2 regions of the Novosphingobium aeonii genome follow, and region 2 is predicted to be linked to the other one. Evidence: predicted binding sites of a transcription regulator. Region 2 holds the regulator's gene; the other holds the start of a gene.
What was found. Region 2 encodes LexA, which represses DNA repair genes until DNA is damaged. Its sites were predicted from a motif close to GTTCCNCNCTTGTTCT; they were not measured.

Region 1: a site for LexA is predicted at 1,906-1,921, ahead of ACLIMP_RS02770 (ImuA family protein). Genes of this name have one in related genera too.

What each region holds. Positions count from the first base shown of each region.
Region 1 is NZ_CP176832.1:548,380-553,462, reverse strand. Features, by position in the region: gene ACLIMP_RS02775 (Y-family DNA polymerase) at 1-1,147, opposite strand, end outside; gene ACLIMP_RS02770 (ImuA family protein) at 1,122-1,892, opposite strand; gene ACLIMP_RS02765 (TauD/TfdA family dioxygenase) at 2,056-3,150, shown strand; gene ACLIMP_RS02760 (isochorismatase family protein) at 3,191-3,907, opposite strand; gene ACLIMP_RS02755 (oxidoreductase) at 3,865-4,695, opposite strand; gene ACLIMP_RS02750 (ribokinase) at 4,937-5,083, shown strand, end outside.
Region 2 is NZ_CP176832.1:2,411,299-2,416,381, forward strand. Features, by position in the region: gene moaC (cyclic pyranopterin monophosphate synthase MoaC) at 1-317, shown strand, start outside; gene ACLIMP_RS11705 (molybdopterin molybdotransferase MoeA) at 314-1,525, shown strand; gene lexA (transcriptional repressor LexA) at 1,623-2,318, shown strand; gene ACLIMP_RS11715 (ComEC/Rec2 family competence protein) at 2,374-4,587, opposite strand; gene gltX (glutamate--tRNA ligase) at 4,617-5,083, shown strand, end outside.

The DNA of each region.
Region 1 (5,083 bases), 1.5 Mb from region 2:
GTTCGCCCACTTCCGGCTGGGGCCAGGATTGTGGGGCCGAAGCGGCGGGTACGAGGCGGTCTGCATATTCCGGCAAATGTTCATCGCGCGGGGCGAAGCGGTGAAGGCATTCGGCCCCGAAGCGTACCTGCAAGCGGTCCAGCAAGGGGGCGAGGTCCGGCTTGCCGGAGGTCTCTTCATCCAGCCGAACCTGTCCCTCCGATACGTCTTCATGCAGCGGAACGGAAAGGCGCAGCAGGTCGTAGCCGAATCCCGGATCGAGCGGATCGGCCAGCGATTCGATGCGTTCGCGAAACAGCCGCACGACATCGGCAGGTTCGCGCAGGGGCAAGCCGCTGTCTACCGCCAGCCGGGCGATATGACCGTCGGTGCGAAACAGGGAGACTTCGTAGCGGCGCCCCCCGCGTCCGCGCGCGACGAGCAGATCCCGCGCCTGTCCGGCCAGCCATTCGATCACGCCGAGCAGGGGTTTGACCGTTGCCATCGGTTCGGCGAAACGCTGCTCCACCCAGATCGGGGGCAGGGTGCGGTGCGGGGTGATGCGCCGATCCTGCTCCTCCAGCAGGCGGGCGAGCGCGATCGACATGGCCTTGCCGAACCGGGCGGCGAGAGGCGCGCGGGGGCGGTCCGCGAGTTGTCCGACAGTGCGCAGCCCCGCCCGTCGCAGGGCGAGGTGGGCGTCTTCTCCCAGGGCGAGCGCGCTCACCGGCAGTTCGCGCAAGCTGCTCTTGCCGAAGCGGGCGAGCGCGAGCGCCGCATCCGGGGTTGCGGCTGAGGCGGCCAGTGCGCGCAGACCCAGCCGGGAGAGGCGGGTTACGAGATCGTTCCGCACGCCGGTTTCGTCCATTTCCAGACTGTCGAAGCAGCCGGTGAGGTCTAGCACCATTGCGTCCTCGCCATCGGGGGCGACCATCGGCGTGTAACGCTCGCAGGCCTCGACCACGCGCAGCAGCAGGGCATTGTCCGCTTCGGGGCGATGCTCCAGCGCGACAAGGTCGGGTTCCTGCGCGCGGGCGTCGGCCAGCATCATCCCCGCCGAAAGGCCGAGCGAAAGCGCGGCGGGGGACAGTGCCATGATGCGCTGCGCCCCGCGTTGCTTCGCGATGAGGGCGAAAGCCGCGTCAGGCGGCGCTGCGCCTTCCCGCATCGCCCGTTCGGACGGCAGGAAGGGCAGATAGATCGCCAGATAGCGGCGGGCGGCCAAGTATCGGCGCTCGGCCAGGTATCGGTGCTCGGAAGGTGCCTCGCTCACGATCCCATTCCAGTTGCAGGTTGAGTCCCTCTCGCCCGCCGCGCCGGCGCAGCAGGGTAATGTCGAACACCGGACCTCCCGGTGCATCGGCGGGCAGGGGCACCGAGGGCGCGCTGGCCACTTGCCAGCGGGTATGGGCGGCGCTGGGCGTCGGTTCGGCGCCGCTGCGCACGATCATCACCATGGTGCCGCTCTGTTCCGCCGCCAGCGCGAGACGGCGGGAAGCGGTAAGATCGAAGGTTGGCGCGCGCCCGTCCATCTCCATCACCACCGCTGCCGCGCCGCCGTGCCGCACGCAGTCCACACCCGCGCGCAGCAGGCTCTGGATATCGGGCAGGCGCATCAGCACTATCGCGGCGGGATCGATGCCGAGTTCGGCAAGGCCGGGCGCATAAGGGCGCTGCCGGGATTGCTTGCCCTTTGCCAGACGCAGCCAGATCAGCGGTCCGCTTGGCCTGCATCTCTGGACCGTGCCCTGAACCACGCAAAGCAGGGCCAGGGCGAGTGCGGCGCTGCCGTCCTGAGCGCCGGCGGCGTAGAATTCGTGAACGCCGTCCTGCTGCAAAGGCGCCTCGGGCCAGCCCTCAAGAGAGGGCTGCACGAGGCTCGCGGCACGTTTGAGGCGACTCGAATCGAACATATGTTCATATTATGTTCTATTTCTGTCCTGCGCAATCGAAGTCCGTTCGATCATGGGATGCGCATGGGGAAAAGGTTTCGGGCATCGCTCGCCAAGTCACATTGTGGCATTCCGCCTAGGGTCTCCGGCAATAGCTACAGACCCAGAGAAGGACTCACGAAGCATGGCCAGTTCCGCTCCCGCGCCGCTGGAGGCCGTCCCGCCCGTCACCACTGCTGCCGCATGGCGCGGAGACCGACTGGCCGCTACCGACGAGTGGATCTACATGCTCTCGGACGATCAGGTTGCCGAACTGGAGCAGCTGGGTACCCGCTTCCTGGCCGAGAACCCGGACCTGCGCACCGTCACTGCCGAGGAATATCCGCTGGTCGCCTGCGCCGATGCCGTCGAATCATGGGGCGCGGACGTGGACTATGGGCGCGGTTTCGTGCTGGTCCGGGGCCTGTGCACCCAGCTCTATTCGGATGCCTTGTCTAACGCGATCTACTACGTGCTCGGCCTGCATATGGGCGATCCGATCCGCCAGAACGAGATGGGCGACCTGATCGACCACGTCTACGCCACCAGCGACAAGACCATGGACGATCCCACCGCGCTGTCCTCCAAGGTACGCGACAAGCTGGTCTATCACTCGGACAGCTCGGATATCGTCGCGCTCATGTGCCTGCGTCCGGCCAAGGAGGGTGGGCTTTCCTGCCTCGTTTCCGGTGCCGAAATCTACAACGAGATCCTGCGCCGCCGCCCCGATCTGGCGCCGCTGCTGCTCGAACCCTTCCACTGGGACTGGCGCCGTCAGGACCACAATGCCCCGGCGGATACCTATACCTCGCCGATCGTCAGCCTCGTGGACGGCGTGTTCTCGATGTATGCGGGTTCGCTCTATATCCTCACCGCGCAGGAATACGAAGGCGTGCCCAAGCTGACGCCCGAGCAGATCGAGGTGCTCGAACTCTTCGATACGATCACTTACGAAGAGGGCATGGCGATCGAGATGGATTTCCGCCCCGGCGACATCCAGTGGCTTTCCAACTACGCCGCGCTTCATGCCCGCACCACGTTCTGGGACTGGCCCGAGCCGCAGCGCAAGCGCCATCTCCTGCGCCTCTGGTTGAGCCGCGATGCCGGGCGTCCGGTGGTGGACGGTTTCGGCAAGAACGGTGTCGTCCAGCACCGCGCCGCGCCGCGTGACGGGAAGGAAGAGCATCCCGATGGGCACTTCGACGTGTTCTCCGTCTCGGTGCCGCGCCTGATGAGCTGATGAAGGGAATGCAGGGGGGCAGGCTCCCCCCCTGCACCGCTCAAGAGGGCCGGGGGGCCAGCATTTCCAGCACTTCGTCCGTCGTCTTCACATCGGCGAAGTTCAGCCGCAGATTGAGAAGTGCGGCGTTGTGTTCCTCGTCGCTCACGGCTGCGCAGGCGTCCGCAACGACGATCACTTTCCAGCCCCGCATGTTGGCCTCCCGCGCCGTCGATTCCACGCAGACGTTAGTGAGCGTGCCTGCCAGCACGACGAGTTCCACGTCGCTTACCCGAAGCACCTTCTCCAGCGCGCCCGCCGGGCAGGACATGGCGCCGTAGCGGTACTTGTTGAGCACGAGGTCGTCCTCTCGGCATTCCATGGCCTGATGGATGGCGTGCGACCGCGTGCCTGCGCGCAAGGCTTCCACCGCACGGGCGACCATGGGGTCCGACATGTCGTACTGCCATGCGGGAACCGCGAGGTGCGGCTCGTCGCTGACCGTCTGGCGGGTCCAGATGGCCTGTCCTCCCGCCCGGCGCATGGCTGCTGCCAGCCGATTGATCGGCTCGATCGCCGCGCGGGCGTAGGCGTTGCCGAAGACCTCGCTCTCGGCAACGAAGGCAGCCTGCATGTCGATCACGACCAGCGCACTGCGGGCGGGAAGGATCGTATCGAAGCTGTTGTATCCCGCCCCGCGCGCAACGGCCCATTCGGGAAGCCGCGCCCGGTGCATCAGGCGGGTTCGAACGCAGTGGAAAGCGAAAGCGATTCCCATTCGTCCATCTGCGCGCCCACGAAGGCGATCTGGTCGCGGGCGTAGTGCAGGGCGTCTTCACCAAGGAACAGGTGCAGCGGGGGTTCCGGCGCATCGAGCGCCGCGAGAATCGCTTCGGCTCCGCGCGTGGGATCGCCTTTTTCGCTGCCGGCACCCTCCGTCAGGCTGCGGCGGGCAAAGTGTGCGCCTTCCTCATAGTCCGCGATGTCCTTCGCGGCGACCTTGAGACCCGAGGCGGCGAATCCGGTGCGGAAGCCGCCCGGCGCGACATTGGTGACCCGGATGCCCATCGGTGCCACTTCCTGCGCAAGGGTCTGGCCCACGCATTCGAGGGCATATTTGCTGGCGCCGTAGATGGCCGTGCCCGCCCAGGGGGCATGTCCAGAAACCGAAGTGATGTTGACTACGTGACCGGCGCGTCTCGCCCGCATGGCGGGAAGCACCGCCTGGATCATGCGGATCGCGCCGAACAGGTTGATCTCGAACAGCGCCTTGGCTTCTTCGATGGAGACTTCCTCGATCGCGCCGACCAGACCGTAACCGGCATTGTTGAGCAGGCGGTCGATTCCGCCGGTCAGTTCCTCGGCCCGGGCAACGGCGGACCGGACCGAGGCTTCGTCGGTCAGGTCGACGGTGAGGACATGCGCGCGGCCCGGTGCCAGCGCCTCGAATTCCGGGTCTCCCGCACTTCGGGTCGTGCCGACGACCACGTCCCCGCGTGCGAGCGCGGCACGCGCCACCGCGCGGCCGAGGCCGCCGCCGATGCCCGTGATGAGCCATTTCGTCATCTTCGTTTCCCTTCAGGATTGGCGTAGAACTATCGAAGCAGAAATACCGGCGCCGGTGCGGGCTCGGTCAAGGAGAGAGTAGGAGGAGGGCCGAGCCGCGCTCTTTGCGCTGGAGACCGCAATTGTTGCGGCAGCGCGCACGGCGGCGCCTCGCGCTTGACCTGCCTGTGGGGGCCATGCAGCCCATGACAAAAGCAGGGGCGCGAAACAGGTTGGGCGCCAGACAAGTTAGGTGACAGCTTTGGCAGTTCACATCTTCGGTTCGATCAATCTCGATATCATCACTTCGCTGGAGCATCTTCCCCGGCCCGGCGAGACGGTCATGGCCATGGCCACGGCCAGGCTACCGGGCGGAAAAGGCGCAAACCAGGCCGTTGCGGCGGCAAGG
Region 2 (5,083 bases):
TCCTGGGCACTGCCCGTATCGCCGGCATCATGGCCGCTAAGAAGACCGGTGACCTTATCCCGATGTGCCACCCGCTGTTGCTTGATGCCGTAAACCTCGATTTCACGTTTGACGCACAAGCCATATCCGCCAAGGCAACGGTAAGTCTAAGCGGCAAGACTGGCGTTGAAATGGAAGCGATTACAGCGGTTTCCGTCGCACTCGTAACAATCTACGACATGGCGAAAGCGCTTGATAAGGGCATGATCATCGGCGACATTCGCCTGATCGAGAAGACAGGTGGAAAATCGGGCCACTGGCGAGCTGAAGCGCTGTGAAGCCGCACCTTTCCCTCGAGGAAGCGCAGTCCCGTCTTCTTGCACTTGTCGAGCCTCTCCCCATCGAGCGGGTCGATATCGACGGCGCGCTCGGACGCTTTCTAGCGGAACCCTTGCGCGCTCATCGCAGTCAGCCTCCGGCTGATCTCTCGGCAATGGATGGATATGCCGTAACCGCCGACCTGTCGGGGCCTTGGCGCGTTATTGGCGAGAGCGCGGCCGGCCATCCTTACGAAGCGTCAGTCGGCGCGGGCGAAGCAGTAAGGATTTCGACCGGTGCGATGCTGCCTGAGGGCGCCCAAGCCGTTATCCTTCAGGAAGACCTCGCTCGCGAGGGGCAACAGATCACCCTGACGGGAGAGGCACCCGAACCTAGCCACCGCCATATCCGGCGCTGCGGCATGGACTTTGTGGAAGGCCGCGAACTTCTCGCCGCCGGTACTTTGATCGGCCCGGCGCAAGCCGCGCTCGGCATTGCCGCCGGCCATCGCCACCTGCCCGTCCGACGGATTCCGCGGGTAACCGTCATAGATAGCGGCGACGAACTCTCGACCGACCCTGAGTTCTGCGCCAACCATCAAGTTCCTGCCAGCAACGGCGTCATGCTGGTTGCCATGGCCCGCTCTCTTCCGGTGGATGCGAACCGGATAGGCCCCGTGGCCGACAAGCTCGATGACCTCATCGCCGCCTTCGAACAGGCGAGCGATTCTGACGTCATCGTGACCAGCGGGGGTGCCTCGGTCGGCGATCACGATCTTGTCCGCCCGGCCCTCGAAGCATGGGGCGCACAGCTGGACTTCTGGCGCGTGGCCATCAAGCCGGGCAAGCCCCTGCTCGTGGCGACCCGCCAGCGCGCTACCGGGCCGCAAATTATCATCGGATTACCGGGGAATCCGGTATCCAGCCTTGTGACAGCCTATCAGTTTCTCCTGCCTGTCCTGCGGGCCCTGTTGGGGGCTTCACGGCCAATCCCACAGCCGGTTGCAACCCGGCTTTCGGCCCCCCTGCCCGCTGCGGGCAACCGCCGGGAGTTTTTGCGCGGTTACTGGAACGGCGAGACGGTCTGCGCGAACCCGCTTCAGGACAGCGGCGCTCTGGCATCGCTCGCGGCAAGCAATGTACTGATCGATCGCCCCATTGGCGCGCCGGCCGCGAATGCAGGAGATGTTGTTGAAGTGTTCTTGCTCCAAAATGGCGGTATTGCTTGACGATACCGGATTCGTTGCATAATTGTTCCCTCATTGTTCGCAGGCAAATCGCCGGACGAGACAGGGCCATGGGCCGCAGAACGAAGAGGCAACGCAGATGTTGACGCGCAAGCAGCACGAATTGCTCCGGTTCATTCAGGTCCGGCTTGAGGAAAGCGGCATCTCGCCCAGCTTCGAGGAAATGAAGGAAGCGCTGGACCTCAAGTCCAAGTCCGGCGTTCACCGCCTGATTTCCGCCTTGGAGGAACGGGGTTTCATTCGCCGCCTCCCCAATCGCGCTCGCGCTCTCGAAGTCCTGCGCCAGCCTGAGGATGCAACGTCCAAACCTGCAAGATCGACTCCGGCGGCGAACAGCAACGATACTGCAGCGCCTGTCCGCGCACCCCAGATCGCACCTGCCCCCGCGAACGATGTCATCGAAATCCCACTCCACGGCCGCATCGCCGCCGGCGTGCCGATCGAGGCCTTCGAAGGACAGTCCATGCTCCCGGTTCCCGCAGCGCTGCTTGGTTCGGGCGAACACTATGCGCTCGAGGTTTCGGGTGATTCGATGATAGACGCGGGCATCCTCGACGGCGATTTCGCCTTGGTGAAGCGCACCAATACCGCTCGCGACGGTGAAATTGTCGTCGCTCTCGTGCGAGGGGCTGAAGCCACGCTCAAGTATCTGCGCCGCGAAGCCGGAATGGTGCGCCTTGACCCTGCCAATGCCGCTTACGAACCGCAGATTTATGGGCCTGACGAAGTCGAGGTTCAGGGCAAACTGGCCGGACTGCTACGCCGCTATCACTGATGCGGCTCAAGCGTGAGACGATGTCCGGTTGTTCCGCCGTCTCGCCGCCGCGTTATTACCGGGCCTTGGCGATGACGCCATAAGAAAGCGGCGGCGAACGCCACCACCCATGATCACCTTGCGCATCTGCCACTGAATGTACCGTGCGGCGCTTCAGGTCGATCGCCACGCCGCCCGTCTTGCTCAGCATGTTGCGATCCGCCTTCAGCCAGATTGGCTGACAACTTCGCGGCAGACGTCGGCCCGCAATTACGAGATAGGCGCGCTGGCAGGCCCGAGCCAAAGTGTCTTCCGGCACGATATCCCGGCCCCTGGCGATCAGTATGTGGCGCGCCTTCCCGCCACGTTCCAGCATCAACGCACAGAAATCCGGGTTGCATCGCACGCCCGGCCAGTCTGCAATCAAGACGGGTTTTGACTGAACTCCCGCTACTTCCATCAGATTGTCCAAAACGTAATCGCTCGAGCTGTCGCGCAGCATGACAAGGCGCCTCCCCGGACCGTCAATCAAAGCAACTTGGCGGCCATCTCCCGAAACGACGATGTCCGGCGGGGTCAGCAGGAGCAGGCCGATAAAGCCGCTGGCGACTGGAAGCAGACCCCAGAGCCTGGCTTTTCCGTGCCAAAGCCCCAGCCAAAGTCCTCCAGTCACGAAAAGTAGAAACTGCCATCCGCCCATCGTCGGCGCCATGCTCACCGCACCGGGCCGCGAGGCGATGAACCGTGCCAGACCGATCAGCAGATCGATGGCTACTCCAGCAAGCCACCAGACCGGCGATCCGGCCCCAACGATATCGAAAAGCAGCGCCGCGCCGACCAGGGGCATGACAAGAAAGGTCGTGAGCGGGATGGCAACCACATTGGCGATCGATCCATAGAGTCCGGCGCGGTGAAAATGATAAAGTCCGATCGGCATCAGCGCGAGTTCGATGGCTACGCCCGTGACGAGGATCAGGGATAGGCTGCGCAGCGCCTTGAAAGGCAATGCTTCGTCACGGGCCGAGAACCAATGCCGGATGGGCACCGCATTGCCTAACGCGATCAGCACGACAACGGCGGCAAAGCTCATCTGGAAGCTAGCGCCCACAATCGATTCGGGCCAGATCAGAAGGACGATGAAGGCGGCCGCCGCAAGCAATCGCATCGACAGCGCCTCACGCCCCATCGCCAATGCGGCAAGTACCAGTAGCGCGCTCACGCAGGAGCGTATGGTCGGCACCTGCGATCCGCTCAGCAAAGTGTAACCAACGCCCGCCAATGCCCCGCTAGCCGACGCAAGGACAGGCAATCGCACCCGCAACGCCAGCGCGGGAGATAACGCCAGCAGGCGCAGCGCGAGGATATAGACCGCACCGACAACTGCGCTGACATGCAGGCCGCTGATCGAGAGCAGATGCGCAAGTCCGGCATCGCGCATCGCCTGGGCCTCTGCCTTGCCGATCCCGCCCATGTCCCCTGTGACGAGCGCCGAGGCGATCCCGCCGGCGGATCCTTCAAGGCTTGCAGCGATATGACGGGACAGCCGCATTCGCTGCTCGCCAAGCCAGTCGTCACCCGCTCCGGGGGAAAGCACCTCCACAGGGGAAAGCACGGCGCCGGTTGCGGATATCCCGGCGAACCAAGCCGCCCTGGCGAAATCGTAGGCGCCAGGCAGCATCGGAGGTGCCGGAGGCATCAATCTCCCGCGGAATCGGATGATAGCGCCGGTTGAAAGTGCCGGAGACCGCGCCGATGCGGGCAAGTTCACGCGAAACTTGATCGGCCTGCCGGTCCCCGGCTCCCGCAGTGCCAGAATCAGTCTGTCCCGCTTCAGCGCCGGCTGCTCCTCGATCGCGAGAACGCGGGCCGTGAATGTTCCGAACAGCGGCCTTGCGATCGCCGGCTGACCAACCGTTTCCGAGCGCGCCCAGACAACGAGACATCCCGCCATGACGAGAAGCGAGCAAGCGATCATCGCCTGCCTGATATATGGAATCCGCGTAGCACCCTGAAGGCAGTACAGTGCGAATAAAGCAACTGCGACGCATACTACGCAAAGGGTGACCCACTCCTCGGCTGTAGGCAGGAAAAACCACGCAGTTATGCCGGTTCCGAAGGCTACGGTGAGCCATGGTCCTCTAGCGAAACCGCAGTTCGAAAGAAAACACTCGACACCGGCCAAACTGCTCGACAAGTGGCTCTGGCTGATCCATGGGCGATGCTGCAATGCAGCGGTTCCGGCAAGATCCGGATGCTCTGAATCAAGTGACGTGGCGGCTTGGCTGGCCATGGCGCGCATAGGACAGGAAGGTTACAATAATGGCAAGCGGCAGTGCATCGAGCGGACCAGACGGCAGCAAGGCCGTCGTCACGCGCTTTGCCCCCTCGCCCACGGGTTATCTCCATATCGGCGGCGCCCGTACCGCACTTTTCAACTGGCTCTTCGCCCGCCATCACGGCGGCAAGTACCTGCTTCGCATCGAAGATACCGATCGCGCTCGTTCGACCGAGCCCGCGATCGAGGCGATCTTCGACGGCCTGACATGGCTCGGGCTCGAAGGCGATGAACCGGCCGTGTTCCAGTTCGCCCGTTCCGACCGCCATGCCGAAGTGGCTGCCGAACTGCTGGCCGGCGGTCATGCCTATCGCTGCTACCTCACTTCCGAGGAACTGGCCGAGCGCAGGCAGAAGGCCCAGGAAGAACGCCGTCCGTTCCGCATCGACAGCGAATGGCGCGATGCCGATCCCTCGACCTGGCCTGCTGACAAGTCCTACGTCGTGCGCGT